DNA from 3 places in the Luteimonas sp. AC640a genome. Region 1 is predicted to be linked to each of the others. Evidence: predicted binding sites of a transcription regulator. Region 1 holds the regulator's gene; each other region holds the start of a gene.

Region 1 (7,270 bases):
CAGGTCTCGCGCTTGCCGTCTTCCGAACCGCTGCCGTCGCAGTCGTCGCAACCGGCGAGCGTCGGCAGTTCGACCCGCTTCTCGACGCCGCCCACCGCGTCTTCGAGGTCGAGCTCCATCACGTAGCCGATGTCGGCACCACGACGCGGGCCACCGCGACCGCCGCCACCTCCGAAGATGTTGCCGAAGATGTCGCCGAAGATATCGCCCATGTCGGCGCCGCCGCCGAAGCCCGGGCCGGCATTGCCGCCGCCCATGCCGTGCTCGAACGCGGCGTGTCCGTGCTGGTCGTACATGCGCCGCTTGCCGCCGTCCGACAGGACTTCGTAAGCCTCCTTGCACTCCTTGAACGCAGCCTCGGCACTCGCGTCGCCGGGATTGCGGTCAGGGTGGTGCTTCATCGCGCAACGGCGATAGGCCTTCTTCAGTTCGTCTTCGGTCGCGCTGCGGGTAACACCCAGCACTTCGTAATAATCGCGTTTGCTCATGGAAAACCGGTCGCAGGGACCGTCGCAGCGACGGTCTCGTTAAAAACGGAAGCCGGTCGCCCGACACCGCCGCGCCGAGGGCGCGCGCGATGCCGGGGTTCCGGCCGAAACGCCGCGGCAGGACCACGGCGGTACCGACTTACTTCTTCTCGTCGTCCTTGACCTCGGTGAACTCGGCATCGACGACATCGTCGGACTTCGGCGCATCGCCCGAAGCCGCACCGGCGTCGCCTTGGCCCGCCGCGCCGGCGGCTGCGAACAGCTGCTGCGCGACTTCCTCGAGGTGCTTGGACTTGGCTTCGATCTGCGCCTTGTCGTCGCCCTTCATCGCGGTCTCGACTTCGGCGATCGCCGACTCCGCGTTGCCGATCAGATCGCCCGGCACCTTGTCGCCGTTGTCCTTGATCGCGGTACGCGTGGCGTGCACCAGCGCATCGGCCTGATTGCGCGCGCCGACCAGCTCCTGGAACTTCTTGTCGTCCTCGCGATGCGCTTCCGCATCGGCGACCATCCGGGCGATCTCGTCGTCCGACAGGCCCGAACCGGCCTTGATCTCGACCTTCTGTTCCTTGTTGGTCTTCTTGTCCTTGGCCGACACGTGCAGGATGCCGTTGGCGTCGATGTCGAACGACACCTCGACCTGCGGCATGCCGCGCGGCGCGGCGTCGATACCGGTCAAGTCGAAGCGGGCCAGCGACTTGTTGAAGCGGGCCTGCTCGCGCTCGCCCTGCAGCACGTGCACGGTCACGGCCGACTGGTTGTCGTCGGCGGTGGAGAACGTCTGCGAGGCTTTGGTCGGAATCGTGGTGTTCTTCTCGATGATTTTGGTGAACACACCGCCCAGGGTCTCGATGCCGAGGCTCAGCGGGGTCACGTCGAGCAGCAGCACGTCCTTGACGTCACCCGCCAGCACGCCGCCCTGCACTGCCGCGCCGATCGCCACGGCCTCGTCGGGGTTCACGTCCTTGCGCGGTTCCTTGCCGAAGAACTCGGCAACCGCCGCCTGCACCTTGGGCATGCGGGTCTGGCCACCGACGAGGATCACTTCGTTGATGTCGGACGCGCGCAGGCCGGCATCGTTGAGCGCAGTGCGGCACGGCTCGATCGTCTTGCGCACCAGCTCCTCGACCAGCGACTCGAGCTTGGCGCGGGTCAGCTTGATGTTGAGGTGCTTCGGGCCGGATGCATCGGCAGTGACGTACGGCAGGTTCACTTCGGTCTGCTGCGAGCTGGAGAGCTCGATCTTCGCGCGCTCGGCCGCGTCCTTCAGACGCTGCAGCGCCAACGGGTCCTTGCGCAGGTCGATGCCCTGGTCCTTGTTGAACTCGTCGACCAGGTAATCGATGACGCGGGCATCGAAGTCTTCGCCGCCGAGGAAGGTGTCGCCGTTGGTGGCCAGCACTTCGAACTGCTTCTCGCCGTCGACTTCCGCGATCTCGATGATCGACACGTCGAACGTGCCGCCGCCCAGGTCGTACACGGCGATCTTGCGGTCGCCGCCGGACTTGTCGAGACCATAGGCCAGTGCGGCCGCGGTCGGCTCGTTGATGATGCGCTTGACGTCGAGACCGGCAATGCGGCCGGCGTCCTTGGTCGCCTGGCGCTGGCTGTCGTTGAAGTAGGCCGGCACCGTGATCACGGCTTCGGTGACCTTTTCGCCCAGGTAATCCTCGGCGGTCTTCTTCATCTTCTCGAGGATGCGCGCGGAGACTTCCTGCGCGGACAGGCGCTTGCCGTCACTGGTCGACACCCAGGCGTCGCCGTTGTCGTGCTCGAGGATCTTGTACGGCACCAGGCCGATGTCTTTCTGGACCTCGCCGTCCTTGAACTTGCGGCCGATCAGGCGCTTCACCGCGAAGAAGGTGTTGTGCGGATTGGTCACGGCCTGACGCTTGGCCGACGCGCCCACCAGCACTTCGCCGTCCTTGGTGTAGGCGACGACCGACGGCGTGGTGCGATCGCCCTCGCTGTTCTCGATGACCTTGGCCTTGCCGCCGTCCATGATCGCCACGCACGAGTTAGTCGTGCCGAGGTCGATGCCGATGATCTTTGCCATTGCGCTGCTTCCTCTAAAAGGTATGTGTCTGGGTAACGGCCGGAACCGTCGATGACCGTGATCTGGGGACACGCAACACAGCGTTCAAGCGGTGTGACGCATCGGAATTCGCGATCGGGCCGGGGCCCGGGGCGTTCAGTCAGCCTTGGCGACGACGACCATGGCCGGTCGCAGCAGACGCTCGTTGAGCAGATAGCCTTTCTGGAACACCTGGGCGACTGCGCCCGGCGGCACGCCCGGCACATCGACGATGCTCATCGCCTGGTGCTGCTCCGGGTTGAAGGGGTCACCCGGCGCCGGCGCCAGCGTGGCCAGACCGTTCGACTCGGTCGCCTTGGTCAGCTCGCGCAGGGTGAGCTCGACGCCGCTGCGCAGCGGATCGGTCTCGGAGGCATTGGCGAGGCCGGCTTCCAGTGCATCGAACACCGGCACCAGCGCGGCCAGCAGGCGCTCGTTGGCGAAGCGGCGTGCGCTCTCGACCTCACGCGCCAGGCGCTTGCGCTGGTTCTCGAGATCGGCGCGTTCGAGCAGGACCTGCGCGCGGAGCTGCTCGAGCTCGCCGCTGAGGCGCTCGACCTGGTCGGCCAGTTGCTGCTCGACCGAGGCCGCTTCCGGGCCATCGGTCTCGTGGAAATCGGGGGACTGCGAATCGCGCTGCTGGGTCATGTCGGGTTCCGGGGCGGTCGTCTGGCCGCCAACGGCACCAGCTATGGGGCCGCCCGCCAGCGATTCAAGGTTCAGGATGCAGCGCGGCGCCGAGCACGGCCGCGGTCGCCTGCACCACCGGGATCACCCGCTCGTAGGCCATCCGCGTCGGCCCGATCACGCCCAGCACCCCTAGCGTGCGACCGCCGGCGCCATAGGGCGCGGTCACCAGCGACATGCCTTCCAGCGGCGCCAGACCGGTTTCCTCACCGATGAAGATGCGCACGCCCGGCGCGCGGATTGTGCGTTCGAGCAACTGCAGGATCTCGCGCTTGCGCGCGAAGGCCTCGAACAGTTCGCGCAGGCGGTCGAGGTCGGACAGGTCCTGCACGCCGATCAGCCGGTTCTGCCCCGCCAGCAGCATGTCGTCGTCGCCCGGCACCAGCGCCTGTTCGGCGAGCTCCATGGTCTGCGACAGCAGCGCTTCCATCTCGTCGCGGGCGTTGCGCAATTCCTCGACCAGCGCGGCGCGGATGTCGCCCAGCGGGCGCCCGGCGTACTGCTGGTTGAGATAGTTGGCGACGCGTTCCAGCTCCGCAGGCTCGAAGCTGCGACGGGTCTGGATGATGCGGTTCTGCACTTCGTGATCGGCAAAAACGATGATCGCCATGACCCGCTGGCCATCGAGTGCCACGAAATCGATATGCCGGAACGCCAGCTGTTCGCGCCGCGGCACTGAGACCACGCCGACGAAATGCGTCATCGCCGAGACCAGTTCCGACGCGCTGCCCAGCAGCGACTGCTGCCCGCCGCCGCCCAGCTCCCCGCGCAACCGTTCCATCTCCTGCGCGCGCAGCGGCTTGACCTGCAGCAGCGAGTCGACGAACACGCGGTAGCCCTGCGCGGTCGGCACCCGGCCTGCGGAGGTGTGCGGCGAGGCCAGCAGGCCGGCGTCTTCCAGATCCGACAGGATGTTGCGGATTGTCGCCGCGCTGACATCGAGGCCCGCATGTCGAGCCAAAGTCTGCGATCCGACCGGCCCACCGTCCTGTATATGCCGCGAGATCAGCGTGCGCAGCAGCTGTCTGGCGCGCGGATCGAGCGGATGGCGGGGATCGGATGACATGCGGGCGGTATACGGTGCCCCTGTGGGTGATGCAAGCGCCGCATTCTCCAGCCGTGAGACGGAAGCACGGTATTCAGCGCACCGTCGAGTGCCGATCCACTCGCCGATCTACTCGTCCGCAACGCGCCAAGGCACAATCCGCACCCATGCTGACCCATCTCGCCATCCGCAATTTTGCCGTCGCCAGCCAGTCGGATCTGGAGTTCGGCGCAGGCCTGACCGTCATCTCCGGCGAAACCGGCGCCGGCAAATCCTTGCTGGTCGATGCACTGGGCTTCCTGTCGGGCCAGCGCGCCGACAGCGGCATCGTGCGCCACGGTGCCGAGCGCGCCGAGCTGCATGCCGAGTTCGCACTCGACGATGCCGCGCCTGCGCTGCGCTGGCTGCGCGAGCACGAACTCGATGATGGTGACACCTGCCAGCTGCGCCGCACCCTGCGCGCCGACGGCGGCTCGCGCGCCTGGATCAATGGACGTCCGGCGACGATCACCCAGCTCGGCGATCTGGCCGGGCATCTGGTCGAAATCCACGGCCAGCACGAACATCAGGCCCTGCTCGCCCGCGGCAGCCAGCTCGCGCTGCTCGACGCGCAGGCCGGCAATGGCGCGCTGCTCACCGAAGTCCGCGGCACCGCGCAGGCCTGGCGCGCACTGCACGACGAGCGTGACGCGCTGGTCGGCATCGGCGATGTCGCCGAGCGTCGCGACTGGCTGCGTCATCAGCTCGACGAACTCGACGGCGAATCGCTCGCCGCCGACGCGGTGGCCGACCTGTTCGCGAGCCATCGCCGCCATTCGAACGCGGCCGGCCTGATCCAGACCTGCGACACCGCGCTCGAGCGCATGCGCGGCGACGACGATCTCGGCCTGCCGCAGGCGCTGCAGGCGCTGCGCCACGATCTGGCGCGGATGCGCGCACACGAGCCGCGGCTGGGCGATGTGGACGCGATGCTCGACGCCGCGGCGATCCAGCTCGACGAAGCCACGCTGCTGCTGGGGCAGGTCCGCGACGATCTCGATATCGATCCCGAGCAGTTGGAGACGCTGGAACAGCGTCTCGGCCGGCTGCATGAACTCGCGCGCAAGCACCGCGTGCCCCCGGAAGAACTCATCGATGTGCAGACGCGTCTGGCCGGCGAGCTCGATCAGCTCGATGGCGCCGGCGAGCGCCTGAAGCAACTCGACGACGAGATCGAAGCCGCGATGGGGCGCTGGCGCACCGCCGCCGACCGTCTCGGCGCGGCACGCCGTAAGGCAGCCAAGGCGCTGTCGAGCGCGACCACCGCGTTGATCCACGAACTCGGCATGGGCGGCGGCGTATTCGAGGTCGCGATCGAACAGGTCGAGACGTCCCGCCCCGATCCGCAAGGCGCCGAGCGTGTGGAGTTCATGGTGTCGGCCAACGCCGGGCAGCCGCCGCGCGCACTCCGCAAAGTCGCGTCGGGCGGTGAGCTGTCACGCATTTCACTGGCGATCGAAGTCGCCGCGCTCGGCCACGATGCCGTGCCGACGATGGTGTTCGACGAAGTCGATTCGGGTATCGGCGGCGCGGTGGCCGACATCGTCGGCCGCAAACTGCGCGCGCTCGGCGAAAGCCGTCAGGTGCTGTGCGTGACCCATCTGCCGCAGGTGGCCTCGAAGGGCCACACGCATTACCGCGTGCACAAATCCAGCGCCGAGGGCGCGACCGAAAGCCGGGTCAGCCTGCTCGACACCGGCGAGCGCACCGAGGAACTCGCACGCATGCTCGGCGGCGTCGACGTCAGCAAGGAAGCGCGCGCCGCGGCCCGCAAGCTGCTGCAGGGCATGGTGTGAGGGGATGCGCAGCCGCGCGGACGAATACCGCTGCGGTCACTGACGCCAGAACCTGATGAGGCGCGGCAACGGCCTGTGAACTGAACACTGACGTCCGCGCACATCGCGGCCGCCTGCGAAAAGAACGTCAGCGCTTCTTGCGCACGTAGAGCACCAGCGAGTGCTCTTCGAGGATGTAGCCGTACTGGTCGGCGATCTGCCGCTGCAGCGCTTCGATCTCGTCGCTTTCGAATTCGATGATCTTGCCGCTGTCCACATCGACCATATGGTCGTGATGGCCGCCGCGGTCGAGTTCATAGACGGCGTGGCCGCCCTCGAAGTTGTGCTTGAGCACGAGGCCGGCGGCCTCGAACTGGGTCAGCACGCGATAAACCGTGGCCAGGCCAATCTCGTCGCCCTGCTCCAGCAGTTGACGATAGATGGCCTCGGCCGTCAGGTGCTGGCGCGGCGTACGCTGCTCGAGCAGCTGCAGAATCCGCATCCGCGGATGGGTGACTTTCAGTCCGGCCTTGCGCAGGTCGAGCGATTCCATGGTGTCTCCGAATACAGGCAGGCATGCCACTGGGGGTTGAACGCCAGCTGCCTGGATCGCGGTTGCGGCGTGGCGCGCAGTGTATCATCGGGCGGTCATTCCAGGCCGTCACCCACGCATGCACAAGCTTCTTCTCGTTCCGGTTCTCGCCCTCGCCACCAGCGGTTGCGGCCTGCTGTACAAGCAGCCGATCTACCAAGGCAACCTGATCGACGGCTCGGCGGTCGAGCAGTTGCAGGTCGGCATGGGCAAGGCGCAGGTCGAAGCGCTGCTGGGCACGCCGTCGATCGCAGACCCGTTCCACCACCAGCGCTGGGACTACACCGCGTCGCAGCGTGTGGACCGTCGCGGCCGCACCGAGATCAAAAACTTCACCGTGTTCTTCGAGAACGACCAGCTTGCGCGCTGGGAAGGCGAATACTTCCCGAAGCGCGACGAAGAACTGGCTGCAGAGATGCGCAAGTTCGGCAACCTGCCGCGTGAGAAGGGCAACCAGCGCCGCTGATCGGCTCGCCAGACACTAAATTTTCAGCCTCCGCCGCGGCTTGCAGCCGCGCGTCGTCGGCGCGCATCTTTCGGATCGATCTGCAGGGCCTCCAGCAGTTCAAG
Region 2 (7,270 bases), on a different contig from region 1:
TCGGCTTCGATAGGGTTGAACATCTTCATCGCTTCGATGATGCCCAGCGTGTCGCCGACCTTGACCTGCTGGCCGACCGAGACAAACGACGGCTTGTCCGGCGCCGGCGAGGCGTAGTACGTGCCGACCATCGGCGACTTGGTCACCTGGCCAGGCGGCAGGTCGTCGCCTGCGGCCTTCGGCGTGCCGCCAGTGGCGGCATCGACCGGCGAGCTCATCGGCATCACCGGCTCGGCGGCGCGCGGGGCGGCAGCGGCCGGCGCTGGGGCGTACATCATCGGCGCGGCGGCCGCGTTACGCGACAGGCGCACCGACTCCTCGCCTTCCTTGATCTCGATCTCGGTCAGGTTGGACTCTTCGAGCAGGTCGATGAGCTTCTTGATCTTTCTCAGGTCCATGCGGGCCTCTCTCTGTGCGTGGGTCGCGCAACCGCGCGAATACGGAACGGGATGGATGCGTGTCGGGTGTCAGCCGGCGGGGAGCCGGGCGATCGCGGCGTCGAGTGCGTAGCGGTAGCTGTCGGCGCCGAAGCCGCAGACCACGCCGATGGCGAGGTCGCTGAAATAACTGGTGTGGCGGAACGGCTCACGGCGGTGCGGGTTCGACAGGTGGATCTCGTAGAACGGCAGCGCCACCGCGGCCAGCGCGTCGCGCAGGGCCACCGACGTGTGAGTGAACGCGGCCGGGTTGAGCAGGATCAGCGCGGTGCCGTCGCTGCGGGCGGCCTGCACCCGGTCGACCAGCACGTGTTCGGCGTTTGACTGCAGGCTCTCCAGCACGTGGCCGGCGGCCTGCGCGGTCGTCTGCAGCGAGGCGTCGATGTCGGCAAGCGTCGCGTGCCCATAGACCTCCGGCTCGCGGGTGCCGAGCAGGTTGAGGTTGGGACCGTGCAGGACGAGGATCGAGGCCATGGGGACGCGGTGCGGCGGGTGCGCGAAGTCTGCGGGATGTCCCCGATGGTGTCCAGTTCGCAGACGTTTGACGATTTTAAACGTCCGTTTGAATTTCTACGCTCAGGGCGCGACCCAGCCGTCGATCTCGCCGTGGGCGAACGGGCCGATCCGTTGCTTCAGTAACCGCCCGTCTGCCGACAGCAGCACGGTGTAGGGCAGTACGCCGCGCGGATTGCCGAGACGCACGCCGGCGTCGGCCGGGCCTGGCGTGTCGAGACCGATGGCGTAGGTCACCGGGATCCGCTCGAGGAACTCGATGACGGCCTCGGCATCATCGAGTGCGATGCCAAGCACCTGCACGCCGGTGTCGCCTTGTTCGCGGGCGAAGCGGTCCAGCTCGGGCATTTCCTCGATGCAGGGTCCGCACCAGCTGGCCCACAGATTCACCAGCACTGGGCGACCGGCGTAGGCGGCTGGCATCTGCAATGTCTGGCCGTCGAGGCCGGCGACGTCGAATGGCGCGATGACATCGCCCCGGCGCGCGACGGTCACGCCTTCGGGGGGCGCAGGCGCGGTGGCGCTGAGCGTGTCGGCATACAGACGTTGTCCGGCCTCGGTGCCGAGCAGCGGGCCGGGGCCGCCGACAAACAGGCTGGCGAGCACGCCGAGACCGCCGGCGACGACCGCGATCGCGACGACGGTCAGTGGGCCGACCTTCATTGCGCCGGTCCCGCGCGCCCGAGCGCGTCGACGATGACCGCGTCGCTGAGCAGCGCCGGCAGCACCACACCGTCACCGCCGCCGGCCGGATACACCACGTACAGCGGTACGCCGACTGCGCCGTGCGCTTCGAGGAAAGCGCCGATCTCCGGATCCACGTTGGTCCAGTCGCCGACCATGTAGGTCGCGCCGGCATCGGCCATCGCGGTCTTGAACATCGCGCCCGACAGCACCCGGCGCTCGTTGGCCTTGCAGGTCACGCACCAGTCGGCGGTCATGTTGACGAACACCGGCGTGCCGGCGGCGCGCAAGGCGGCCAAGCGCTGCGCGGAGTAGGCGACGTGGGTGCTGGTTTCGCCGGCCGCGGTGTTCGCAGTCGCCGGCGTCGTGAGCCGGCCGACCGCGATCACCGGCAGCAAGGCCAGCAGCGCGAGCGCCAATGCGAGTCCGCGATGCAGGGCATGGCCGGTCCAGCGGCGCCGTTCGAACCACCACAGCGCCAGTGCGAGCACGGTCATGCCGGCTACCAGCAGCGCCATCGCATCCACGCCGCGCTGCTTGCCCAGCACCCACGCCAGCCACAGCGCGGTCAGATACATCGGGAACGCCAGCACCTGCTTCAGCGTTTCCATCCATGCGCCGGGCTTCGGCAGGCGGTCGGCCAGCGCGGGCACCAGACCGATCAGCAGGAACGGCAACGCCAGGCCGAGGCCCAGCATGAGGAACACCGCCAGCGCCATCGGCGTCGATGCGGTGAACGCGTACGCCAGCGCACCGCCCATGAAGGGCGCGATGCACGGGCTTGCGACTACGCACGCCAGCACGCCGGTGAAGAAGTCGCCGACCGGACCGCTGCGACCCGCGAGCGCGCTCCCGACATTGGCGATGCGACCGCCGAGACTGAAGACGCCCGACAGGCTCAGGCCGACCGCGAACATCAGATAGGCGAGCGCCGCGACGAACCACGGCTGCTGCAGCTGGAAGCCCCAGCCCATCGCCTGGCCGGCAGCGCGCAGCGCGATGACCAGCAGACCGACCGCCGCGAACGCGACCAGCACGCCGGCCGTGTACCAGAGCGCATGCGAGCGGGCGGCCGCGCGACTGCCGCCACTTTTGGCGATGCCCAGTACCTTCAGCGACAGGATCGGCAGCACGCAAGGCATCAGGTTCAACAGCATGCCGCCGAGCAGGGCCAAGCCGAGGGCTGCGAACAGGCCGATCGACGCGGCGGCAGGCGGGCGCGTGCGTGACGCGTTGTCGTCGCTGGCGTCTGGAGTGTCGGTTGTGTTGGTCGGCGCGGTGAGCGCGTCGATATCGCCGGCTGCAACAGGCGACGTGTCTTCAGGTGTGGCAGCGTCGTTCGCATCGATGGCCGCATCCGTCGCAGCGGATGCTCCCGGTGATGCAGTACCCGCCAACGCAGCCGCGGTTTCGGCCATGGTCTGCACGCGGCCGGTCGGCAACGCGACGCGCACCGTGCGGGTCATCGGCGGATAGCAGATGCCCTCGTCCTGGCAGCCCTGGAAGGTCGCGACCACCTCGATCTCCGCAGCTTCAGCCGTCGTACGCACCAGTGGCAGAGGCACGTCGATCTGGTCGAAGTACACGGTGACATCGCCGAAATGCGCGTCGTGATGTGACTGCCCCTTCGGCCAGCGCGGCGCGCCGGCGCGGATGCCCTCGACGCCGCGGACCTCGAACCGGTTGCGGTCGCGATAGAGGTAGTAGCCCTTGGCCGGGGTGAAGCGCAGCAGGATCGTGTCGCCGTCACCCGCGATGGCCTCGAACGCGAACGCGCGCTCCGGCGGCAAGGCATCGTTCGCACCGGTAAGCGTCGGGGTGCGGCCCGCACTGTTGGCGCCGAGCGCCTGACCGAAGGCGGCGAAGCCCGAGTCGCTCGCGGCGGGCGGGCGGGACGCACCCGCAGGGCCCCGCGGCAACGTGACCTGCAGCATGCGCGTCTGCGGCGGATAGCAGATGCCCGCATCCGCGCAGCCCTGATATTTCACTTCGACCTGCAGCGTGTCGACACCGTCGGCCGCCGCGCCCGTCAGCACGCCGGTGACCCGGCCGCGATAGGTCTCGACCTCGCCGAAGAATTCGTCGGTGTGCTTGCGGCCGGCGGGCAGTTGCAGCGGATTGGTCTTGAAGCCACTCTCGACCCGCGCGCCCATGCGATGGCGATACAGGTAATAGCCGTCGGCAATCGCCCAGCGGATCTCGATCCGGTCCGGCGCGACCGCTTCGGCGGACACCTTCAGGGCTTCGTCGACCGGCAACACATCGTCGAAACCGATTCCCTGTGCCCAGGCCGGCAGCCCGGTGAACAGCAGCATGCAGGCCATCAGCCACGCGGTGAGGCGGGCCGGCGGCCGGGCGAGGGAGGGGAGCCGCTGATCGCGGCCGGTCATGACATCGGAGGAGGGCGCACGCATCGCGCCAGTATCGCAGGCCGTCGCGGCGGATGCCGAACGCAGGTTCAGCGCCCGCGCGTTCACCGGGGAGCGCCACCACGGCGACTCTCGAAGCGCGGAAGTTGGGGGCGCGTGGTCCGAATCCTCGATGCGATGTCGTCACCGACGTATGCGCGTTGCAGGCGACCGAGCGTCGCGCGCCTGCCAGCAGTCGCACGAGAGCGCCGGCCCCACTGGGCAAGGTACTGCATCAGGACGGGCACTGAAGCAGACGAGGATGTCCAGTCCACTCGCCAGCGGCTGTCGACCTGCACGGCGTCTCCACGCATCCGCGGCCAGGCTTGCGAGCCGCAGTGCGGATGCAGCATCCCGTCAGCGGGAGAAAGATGTCGCGCGCATTAGTGAACCGGTCGGTATACTTACTGATCTTCCCGAGACCCAGCCGAATCGCCCCGCGATTCCCACAGAGTTCGATGCGCCCGATCATCTCCTGCTTTGCCGCAGCCCTGCTGGCCTGCGCCGCCCTTCCCGCTGCCGCCCAGAGTGCGCCTATCGACATCGGCATCGGTGCCTCCGCGACCCGCGAGAACGAAACCACCTTCGTCGCCAGCGTGGCCTGGCTGCCGGAATGGCGCCGCACCGAACGCGGCGTCCTGCGCTGGGACGTCGGCGCGGTCTATGTGCGTGGCCGCGACAATACCCGGTTCGATCTGTCCGAAGACGCCGGCGTGTTCCACGGCGGCGCCCGGTATGAGCGCGACAACGGGTTTGTCGCCGGCTTCGGCATCGGCGTCCAGGCCGGCCGCACCAGCGCGCTGTCTGGCAACCCGCAGTTCGTCAGTACGGTCGGCTGGCGCTGGGAGCGTTTCTCGCTGCTGGCCCGCCACATCTCCAACGCCAGCATCAAACAGCCCAACGATGGCGAGACGATGCTGCTCGCGGCGTGGCGCTTCCGCTGACGGCGGACAGAGCCCGCAGGTCGTGCCTGCCGTTGAGGTGGGCCGGTCAGGCGCAAGGCGTCGAGACGCCCGGTGGATGACGGGACGCGTCTGATCCTGGATCGCGCGGCGGGCGTGCCATGCCTCGCCGCGCGCCGCCGCGTGGCGGCGGTCCGCTCCATGTGATGCGCCCGGCGCCCTTGTGGGCGTTCCGAATTCGCAACGCCGCGCGTCTTTGCTGTCGCCCGGTCGTCCCCAGCAGGCTTACCGGGCGGCCGGGTAGTCGCACCGGGCGCCGGGAGCGTCCTTTCTTTCGCGGCGGCCCTTGTAATCCGATTCCCCGTGCCCATCTCCGGTCCCGTCCTGGTTTTACCGGGTGCGTGCGCCGCGGTTCCTGGCAGTCGTCTCGGGCGAGTGCTAGAATTGGCGAACGATTTCTTTCCAATCAATTACTTAGCGAGGCTGTAATGAGCAACCTGAAGCCGCTTTACGATCGCATCGTGGTCAAGCCTGTCGAGGCCGAAGAGAAGAGCGCCGGCGGCATCCTGATTCCGGACAACGCCAAGGAAAAGCCCACCAAGGGTGAAGTCGTCGCCGTCGGCGAAGGCAAGGCCCTGGACAACGGCAGCGTGCGCGCGCCGAAGGTCAAGGTCGGCGACATCGTGATCTACGGTCAGTACGCGGGCAGTGCCTACAAGGCTGACGGCATCGAATTCAAGATCGTGAAAGAAGACGACATCCTCGCGATCGTCGGCTGACCCGGGCGCGGCGATGCGCGATCGGTGATTCGTCACAGCACACGCTGACGATCCCGGCCGGTCCGGATTGCCGCTGCCGCGCGCGCTTTCGAATCACGAATCAACACTTACGAATCACGGAGTTATCCAAATGGCTGCCAAAGAAATCCGCTTCGGCGAAGACGCACGTTCCAAGATGGTGCGTGGTGTGAACATTCTCGCCAATGCCGTCAAGGCAACCCTGGGCCCGAAGGGCCGCAACGTCGTGCTCGAGAAGAGCTTCGGCGCGCCGACGATCACCAAGGACGGCGTGTCCGTCGCGAAGGAGATCGAACTGGCCGACAAGTTCGAGAACATGGGCGCGCAGATGGTCAAGGAAGTCGCCTCCAAGACCTCCGACAACGCCGGTGACGGCACCACCACCGCGACCGTGCTGGCGCAGGCGCTGATCCGCGAAGGTTCCAAGGCCGTTGCGGCCGGCATGAACCCGATGGACCTCAAGCGCGGTATCGACCAGGCCGTCAAGGCCGCCGTCGCCGAGCTGAAGAACCTGTCCAAGCCGACGGCTGACGACAAGGCGATTGCGCAGGTCGGCACGATCTCCGCCAACTCGGACGAGTCGATCGGCACGATCATCGCCGACGCGATGAAGAAGGTCGGCAAGGAAGGCGTGATCACCGTCGAAGAAGGCTCGGGCCTGGACAACGAACTCGACGTCGTCGAGGGCATGCAGTTCGACCGCGGCTACCTGTCGCCGTACTTCGTCAACAACCAGCAGTCGATGTCGGCCGAGCTGGATGACCCCTTCATCCTGCTGTACGACAAGAAGATCTCGAACGTCCGTGACCTGCTGCCCGTCCTCGAAGGCGTGGCCAAGGCCGGCAAGCCGCTGCTGATCGTCGCCGAGGAAGTCGAAGGCGAAGCGCTGGCGACCCTGGTCGTCAACACGATCCGCGGCATCGTCAAGGTCTGCGCCGTCAAGGCACCGGGCTTCGGTGACCGTCGCAAGGCGATGCTCGAAGACATGGCCACCCTGACCGGCGGCACCGTGATCTCCGAGGAAGTCGGCCTGACGCTCGAGAAGGCGACCATCGCCGACCTCGGCCGCGCCAAGAAGATCCAGGTCTCGAAGGAGAACACCACGATCATCGACGGCGCCGGTGAGACCGGTGGCATCGAAGCCCGCATCAAGCAGATCAAGGCGCAGATCGAGGACACCTCGTCCGATTACGACCGCGAGAAGCTGCAGGAGCGCGTGGCCAAGCTGGCCGGCGGCGTTGCGGTGATCAAGGTCGGTGCTTCGACCGAGATCGAGATGAAGGAAAAGAAGGCCCGCGTCGAAGACGCCCTGCACGCCACGCGCGCAGCGGTCGAGGAAGGCGTGGTCCCCGGTGGTGGCGTGGCGCTGGTGCGCGCGCTGCAGGCGATCGGCGAGCTCAAGGGCGCGAACGAAGACCAGAACCACGGCATCATCATCGCCCTGCGCGCGATGGAAGCGCCGCTGCGCGAGATCGTCACCAACTGCGGTGAAGAGCCGAGCGTCGTGCTCAACAAGGTCAAGGACGGCA
Region 3 (7,270 bases), on a different contig from region 1:
CCGTGCTGCGCCCGTTCCTGTCCGAACCGGTGTTCGGCGTCGTCTTCGGCCTGATCGCCGGCGTCATGGTGTTCCTCGCCCTCGACGAACTGCTGCCCGCCGCCAAGCGCTACGCCAAGGGCCACGAGACGGTCTACGGCCTCGTCTCCGGCATGGCCGCATTGGCGATCAGCCTGGTGCTGTTCAAGTGGTGAACTCGCACCACTTCTGATTCGCGCAAACAGAAACGGCCCGCTTGCGCGGGCCGTTCCGTGTGTCGCTCGGGTCCTGCCAATCAGGCCGCGAACAGCGCCTTCATCTTCTTCAGCGCGTTCGCTTCGACCTGGCGGATGCGCTCCGCGGACACGCCGTACTCGTCCGCCAGTTCCTGCAGCGTCACCTTGTGCTCGTCGTCGAGCCAGCGGCGGCTGATGATGTCGCGCGAACGGGCATCCAGCGTGGCCATGCCTTCGCGCAGCAGATCGAGCTTGCTGTCCTCGCTGTCGGTGCGCTCGTAGAGCTGCGCCGGATCCTCGTCGCGGGCGACGAGATAGGCGACCGGCGCGGGCGGCGCGTTGTCGTCGTCCTCGCCGGCAGGCGCGTCGAAGCCGATATCACGGCCCGACAGACGCGACTCCATCTCCACCACTTCGCGCTCGGACACGTTGAGATCCGCAGCGACGGCCCTGACTTCGGCGGCGTTCAACCAGCCCAGGCGCTTCTTCGACTTGCGCAGGTTGAAGAACAGCTTGCGCTGCGCCTTGGTCGTGGCGACCTTCACGATGCGCCAGTTCTTGAGGATGAACTCGTGCATTTCGGCACGGATCCAGTGCACGGCGAAGCTCACCAGGCGCACGCCCACGTCGGGGTCGAAGCGCTTGACCGCCTTCATCAGGCCGATATTGCCTTCCTGGATCAGATCGCCCAGCGGCAGGCCGTAGCCGTTGTAGCCACGGGCCACGTGCACCACGAAGCGCAGGTGCGAATGCACCAGCTCGCGCGCGGCGTCGAGATCCTCGTCGTCGCGGAAGCGTTGGGCAAGCGCCTGCTCATCTTCGACCGACAGCACCGGAATCTGGTGCACGGCGCCGATGTAGGCATCCAGCGAACCCAGCGGGTTGAGAGTCGGGAGGCTGTTGGCAACCAGGGCGTGTGACATGGTCTGCGTGCTCATAGGAAGGGATATTAGCAGTCGATAGGTCTGACTGCTAAGACGCACAGGAGTTCCCGAGCGTTCCATTCACGGAACGAGCCCGCGGTTTCAGTTGAATGCCGCTCGCTACCGGAGTGACTGAAGCGACCGGATTGGCTCCTGCGTTCTAGGGGTCAGTCTGCGGGCAGGACGGCCAACCGCACATGAAATCAACCGCATTCAGGTCCAGTCAGCCGCGCAACGGACCGTTTCGCGCGCAGACTCCAGTTCTGGAGTCTCGACGACGATGCGGGTCCGGCGGTCCAGGGTGCAGCCGAGCCCCAGTTCCAGAAGTGTGGCGTGGGCCGCCCGCAAGCCGGCGCTCACGGCTGGGTCCACCAGCCCCTCTGCGCCCGCGACTTCCAGCAATAGCGGCGTCGCCCGCGGCGCGAGGAGCGCGGGCCGCGTCGCCGCATGGCGCAGCACCAGGTACTGCATCAGGAACTCTAGATCGACCAGCCCGCCCGCACCCTGCTTGAGATCGAAGCGGTTTCCGGCGCTGCGGTCCAGCTCGGCGCGCATGCGTCGGCGCATCGACAGCACGTCATTTTGCAGCGTCTCCGGATCGCGCGGCGTCGCCAGGATGTCGCGGCGTACGTCCTCGAAGGCGCTGGCCATCACGTCATGACCGGCCACGAAACGCGCGCGAACCAATGCCTGGTGCTCCCAGGTCCAGGCCCGCTCGCGCTGGTACTCGGCGTAGCTTGCCAGTGACGAGACCAGCAGCCCCTTGCCCCCGTCCGGGCGCAGGCGCACGTCGACGTCGTAGAGACGGCCGCCGCCGGTGACGGTGCCCAGCAGCGCGACGATCTTCTGCCCCAGCCGCGCGGCCCAGCGTTGTACATCGAGCGGGCGCGCACCGGTGGACTGCGCATCGGCGGGCGCGTCGTAGAGGAACACCAGATCGAGATCGGAACCGAAGCCGAGTTCCTCGCCGCCGAGACTGCCGTAGCCGATCACCGCGAACCGCGCGTCGGGCAGCGCGCCGTGCGTGGCTTCGAGATCGCGCATCGCCAGCGCGAGTACGGTATCGACCACCGCATCGGCCAGCCACGCGAGCTGGCGCGTCGCGTCCTGCCCGGACTGGCGCCCGTCGAGCGTGGCGAGCGCGATGCGGAAGCTCAGCTGCTGGCGGGCCTCGTTGAGGTCCAGCAGGCCGGCTTCAAGGTCCGGCTGCCGCAACGCGCGCGTGCAGGCCTGGGCCATCTCGCCCCGCTGCGGCATTGGGCCTTCGTCACGACTGTCGAGCAGTTCGTCCAGCAGCAGCGGATGCGCGGCGAGGCGTTCGGCGAGGAACGCGCTGCGCGTGACCACGTCGACCAGACGCGCCAGCGCCGAGGGCCGCTCGTCGAGCAGGGCCAGATAACTCGCGCGCCGCAGGATGTTGTGCAGCAACGCGAGCAGCCGGCGGATCGCCTGTAGCGGACGATCGGCGGGCGCGGATGCCTGCAGCAGCACCGGCATCAACCGGTCCAGTCGCGTGCGTGCGCTGTCGGAGAGGTCGCGCACGCTCGGGGAGCGCGCGAAGTCGCGCAGCGCCGCGTCGACGTCCGCGCTGTCGGTAAAACCGGCGGCCTCGAGCACGCCGCGCTCGCCACCCGCGGGCAAGGCCCGCCAGTAGCCGGCGAGATCGTCGTCGGTATCGACCGAACGTTGCTGGCTGCGTACGGCGAACAGCGCGTCGAACTCCTGCGCCACAGAAGCCCGCACTACGCGCAGCGCATCGACAAGCGCTGACCAGTCGGCGTAACCGAGCGAGCGCGCGACGCGCAAGCGATCCAGCGGATCGGCCGGCAGCATGTGCGTCTGCGCGTCGCGCAGCATCTGCAGCCGGTTCTCCAGCTGGCGCAGGAAGCGGTAGGCACGTTGCAGCAACGCCAGCGTGTCCGCGTCGATCTGCGCATGCGCGTGCAGCGCCTCGAGCGTCGGCAGCAGACGACGATCGCGCAGCGCGGGCTCACGGCCGCCTCGGATCAACTGCAGGGCCTGGGCGAGAAACTCGATCTCGCGGATGCCGCCGTCGCCACGTTTGATGTCGTCGGACAACTCCTTGCGCGCCACTTCAGCCGCGATCATCGCCTTCATCTGCCGCAGGCCGTCGAGCGCGCCGTAGTCGAGATAGCGGCGATAGATGAAGGGCCGCAACTGCGACAGGAACCGTTCGCCGGCCTCGATGTCGCCCGCGACGGGCCGCGCCTTCTGCCAGGCATAGCGTTCCCAGTCGCGCCCTTCGTGCTGGAAGTACTGCTCCATCGCCGCGAAACTCAATGCGATGCGGCCAGCACTGCCGAACGGCCGCAGACGCAGATCGACGCGATGGCTGAAACCATCGGCGGTGTTCTCGTCGAGCAGCTTCGCGAGCTGCTGACCGAGCCGGGTGAAATAGTCCTCGGCTGCGAGCGCACGCGCGCCATCGCTCTCGCCCGCAGTCGCGAAGCCGTAGATCAGATCGATGTCGGAACTGAAATTGAGTTCGCCGCCGCCGAGTTTTCCGAGGCCGAACACGACCAGTCGCACGACGGTGCCGTCGGCATCGCGCACATGGCCGTAACGCTGCGCGAACTCGGCTTCCAGCGCGTCGAGCGCGAGCGTCAGACAGGTTTCCGCCAGCGCCGTGCTGCCGGCCAGCGTCGCGTCGACACCGTCGAGACCGTGCACGTCGCGCCACACCAGCCGCGCCGAACACGCGGTGCGGTAGCGACGCAGCAACGCCGGCCATTCGCTGCGATTGCCGGCGTCGAGCGCAGGCGGCGCAATGCCGGGTTGTGCGTCGTCTTCGAGCAGCTGCGCGAGCACGTCCGGCTGACGCTGCAGGACGTCGAGCGCGAAATCGCTGGCGAGCGCCACCGGGCGGATGCGCGCGAGTGCATCGGGATCGCTGCGAATGGCGTCCGGCAGTCGCGCGATCAGGCGGTCGAGCTGGGCGTCGAGTTCGGGCGGCAAGGGGGCGTCAGGCATCCGCGGATTGTCGCATCGCGATGCGGATATCGCGCCCGGATATGTGGCGTTCGGGCATGCCCTGCAGAAACATCAGGCAAAAAAAAGCCCGCGACCGGTAAACCGGTTGCGGGCCTTGCTCCCTCCCCCACGTCGGGTGCAGGGCAATAGTGAAAGAGTCGTTACCCCTTTGCACGCTGCATTGCAAAACGATACCGACGGGTTCAAAAAATCGCCTGGAGCGATTTTTGACGTCGCGAAGCGACGGCCCAGCGGGTGGCTGCCATGGATGGCGGCCACAAAAAAACCCACCTGTTCAGGGTTTAGGACTGCGTCGCAGATCGCGCAGGATCTCGCGCGCGGCGTTGCGCCCGGGCAGGCCGGTGACGCCGCCGCCGGGATGCGAGCCGGAGCCGCACAGGTACAACCCGTCCAGTGCGCCGCGATAGCTCCCCTGCCCGAGTACGGGTCGCGCGCTGAACAACTGGTCCGGGCCCAGCGCACCGTGAAAGATGTCGCCGCCGATGAGGCCGAGCCGACGTTCCAGATCGAGCGGCGTCAGCGCGTCATAGCCGAGCACGCTGCGCGCGAAGTTCGGCGCCTGCGCATCCACGGTGTCGATCATCAGCTGCGCGACCGTGTCGCGGTGCGCGTCCCATCCGCCGTCGGCCTCTTTGATGACAGGATTGACGTGCTGGCAGAACAAGCTGGCGACGTGCTGGCCGGGCGGCGCGAGGCTGTCGTCGAGCGTCGACGAGATCACCAGTTCCACGACCGGCGCGCGCGCCCAGCCGGGATTGTGTTCGCGCGATTTCGCATCGAAGTACGCGCGCTCGAAGTAGCCGAGCGAATCGCCGATCAGGATGCCGCTCTGATGATGCGGCTGCAGCGTGGTGCCCGGGGCTGCGCGGAAATCCGGCAGCTCCGAAAGCGCGACATTCATACGGAACGTGCCCGAACCACAGCGATAACGGCGGATGCGCGCGGTGGTGTCCTCGTCGAGATGCTCGGGCGCGACCAGGCGCGTGTACAGCAGCTTCGGATTGAGGTTGGACGCGACCACGCCGGCGCGCAATGTGCGTCCGTCGACGAGTGCGACACCGACCGCGCGACCGTCCTCGACCAGCACCTGCGCGACCTCCGCATCGGTATCGATCACCACGCCACGCGCGCGGCACTCGGTCGCGATCGCATCGCTGATCGCGCCCATGCCACCGATCGCGTGGCCCCAGACGCCGCTCTTGCCGTTGACCTCGCCGAACACGTGATGCAGCAGCACGTAGGCCGAGCCCGGCGTGTAGGGACTGGCGAAATTGCCGACGATCGAGTCCCAGCCCAGCGCAGCCTTCAGCGGCTCGCACTCGAACCAGTCGTCGAGGAGTTCGCCGGCGGATTTCGAGAACAGATCGAGCAGGTCGCGGCGGCCGCGCATGTCCAGCGATTTCAGCTGCCGCGCGACGCTCAACGAGTTGAGCCAGTCGGCGAGCACGAAGCGATCGCTGACATTGGGCGGCGTGGCGTGCATCAGCTCGCGCAGCACGACGACGACGCGATCGAGCATCGCGTAGTACTCGGGCAGACGCGCCGCATCGCGCGGCGACCAGCGCGCGAGTTCGGCGGCGCCGTCCGGGCCGCCGAGACGGAATGCGCGGCCGTCCGGCAGCGGCAGGAAGTTCGAGTACGGCCGCTCGACCACGCGCAGGCCATGCTTTGCCAGCCGCAGATCGGCGATCACTTGCGGATTGAGCAGGCTGACGGTGTAGCTCGCCAGCGAGTTGCGGAACCCCGGATGGAACTCCTCGGTGACGGCCGCGCCGCCGACGATGCTGCGGCGCTCCAGCACGCGCACGCGCAGGCCGGCACCGGCAAGATACGCCGCGCAGACCAGGCCGTTGTGGCCGCCGCCAACGACCAGCACATCGCAGTCGTCGCGGCGGCCGCTCATGCGTGCCGGGCCAGCGTGGACTGCACGAGATCGGCCAGCGTCGACGCGGCCTGCGGACGCCCCAGCGCGGCCGAGGCGCGCGCGGCCTCAGGCAGCACGGTCGGCGAGGCGAAAGCATCGGTCAGCAGCGTCGACAGATGTTCGGGCGTGAATTCGGACTCGGCCACGCACCAGCCGATGCCGGCGGCGGCCAGCGTCTCGGCATTGCGGCGTTGCTCGTCGCGCGAGCCGCCCGCGGGAATCGGCACCAGCACCGCCGGACGGCCGACGGTGAGCAGATCTGCGGCCGTGGTCGCGCCGGCGCGTGTGATCACCAGATGCGCATCGCGCAGGCGCACGCCCATGTCGTCGAAGAACGGGCGCACGGTCGCGTCGATGCCGACAGCGCGCAGCGTGCGCTCGATCTGATCGCTCGCATCGCCCTTGTACTGCAGCGAGACCTGCAGGCGCTGGCGGATCGAATCGGGCAGTTGCAGCAGCGCCGGCGGCACGACATCGCCGAACACCCGCGCGCTCTGGCTGCCACCGACGACGAGCAGGCGTAGCGGCGACGCGCCATCGAGCACCGGGTAGTCGCCACGCGCATCAAGGATCGCCTGACGCACCGGATTGCCGGTGTCGACGATGCGAGCGGTGTCGAAGCCGTCGAGGCCGGCGGTGTCCGGGAACGACGTCGCCACGCCATCAGCGAAGCGCAGCAGTTTGCGGTTGGCCATGCTCAGGCGCGCGCCCTGCTCGTGCAGCAGCAGCGGCAGCGCGCGGCTCTTGGCCGCGAGCGCAGGCGCGAAGCTCGGATAGCCGCCGAACCCGACCAGCAGGCGCACGCTGCGGCGGCGCATGTCGGCGCGTGCCTGCGCGGTCGCCCGCAGGATCGTCAGGCCGGCGGCCAGCTTGCCGGTCAGGCCGCCTTCAAGGCTGCGCGCGGGCAACACGACATGATCGAGACCGGCCAGCGCCTGGGTGTACGCCGCGCCGCGGCGCTCGGTGTAGATCACCACCGGATGTCCGCGACGCTGCAGCTCGCGCGCGAGCGCCTCGGCCGGAAACAGATGCCCGCCGGTGCCGCCGGCGGCGCAGGCGATGGTGGGGAGCGATGCGGGGGACACGTGCGACATGGACGACCTGCGAAAACGACAGCGCACGACTATAGCCAGTGCGTCCGGCACGTTCACGCCCGCGGGTAGCGCTCAGTCGTCCAGGGTGCGGGTCATGAAGGT

What was found. Region 1 encodes HrcA, which represses chaperone genes, less so after heat shock. Its sites were predicted from a motif close to TTNGCACTCNNNNNNNNNGAGTGCNAA; they were not measured.
Region 2: a site for HrcA is predicted at 5,360-5,386, ahead of ACZ9YD_RS09360 (co-chaperone GroES). Genes of this name have one in related genera too.
Region 3: a site for HrcA is predicted at 1,165-1,191, ahead of rpoH (RNA polymerase sigma factor RpoH). Genes of this name have one in related genera too.

The regions. Positions count from the first base shown of each region.
Region 1 is NZ_CEEDOV010000007.1:453,868-461,137, reverse strand. It holds gene dnaJ (molecular chaperone DnaJ) at 1-488, opposite strand, end outside; gene dnaK (molecular chaperone DnaK) at 628-2,544, opposite strand; gene grpE (nucleotide exchange factor GrpE) at 2,680-3,210, opposite strand; gene hrcA (heat-inducible transcriptional repressor HrcA) at 3,275-4,315, opposite strand; gene recN (DNA repair protein RecN) at 4,462-6,129, shown strand; gene fur (ferric iron uptake transcriptional regulator) at 6,257-6,661, opposite strand; gene ACZ9YD_RS06360 (outer membrane protein assembly factor BamE) at 6,780-7,166, shown strand; gene ACZ9YD_RS06355 (RnfH family protein) at 7,190-7,270, opposite strand, start outside.
Region 2 is NZ_CEEDOV010000010.1:71,990-79,259, reverse strand. It holds gene accB (acetyl-CoA carboxylase biotin carboxyl carrier protein) at 1-398, opposite strand, end outside; gene aroQ (type II 3-dehydroquinate dehydratase) at 468-911, opposite strand; gene ACZ9YD_RS09375 (TlpA disulfide reductase family protein) at 1,014-1,613, opposite strand; gene ACZ9YD_RS09370 (protein-disulfide reductase DsbD family protein) at 1,610-3,958, opposite strand; gene ACZ9YD_RS09365 (acyloxyacyl hydrolase) at 4,501-4,986, shown strand; gene ACZ9YD_RS09360 (co-chaperone GroES) at 5,433-5,723, shown strand; gene groL (chaperonin GroEL) at 5,854-7,270, shown strand, end outside.
Region 3 is NZ_CEEDOV010000010.1:57,483-64,752, forward strand. It holds gene zupT (zinc transporter ZupT) at 1-194, shown strand, start outside; gene rpoH (RNA polymerase sigma factor RpoH) at 275-1,153, opposite strand; gene glnE (bifunctional [glutamate--ammonia ligase]-adenylyl-L-tyrosine phosphorylase/[glutamate--ammonia-ligase] adenylyltransferase) at 1,352-4,129, opposite strand; gene ACZ9YD_RS09315 (phytoene desaturase family protein) at 4,425-6,053, opposite strand; gene ACZ9YD_RS09320 (UDP-N-acetylglucosamine--N-acetylmuramyl-(pentapeptide) pyrophosphoryl-undecaprenol N-acetylglucosamine transferase) at 6,050-7,168, opposite strand; gene ACZ9YD_RS09325 (GNAT family N-acetyltransferase) at 7,241-7,270, opposite strand, start outside.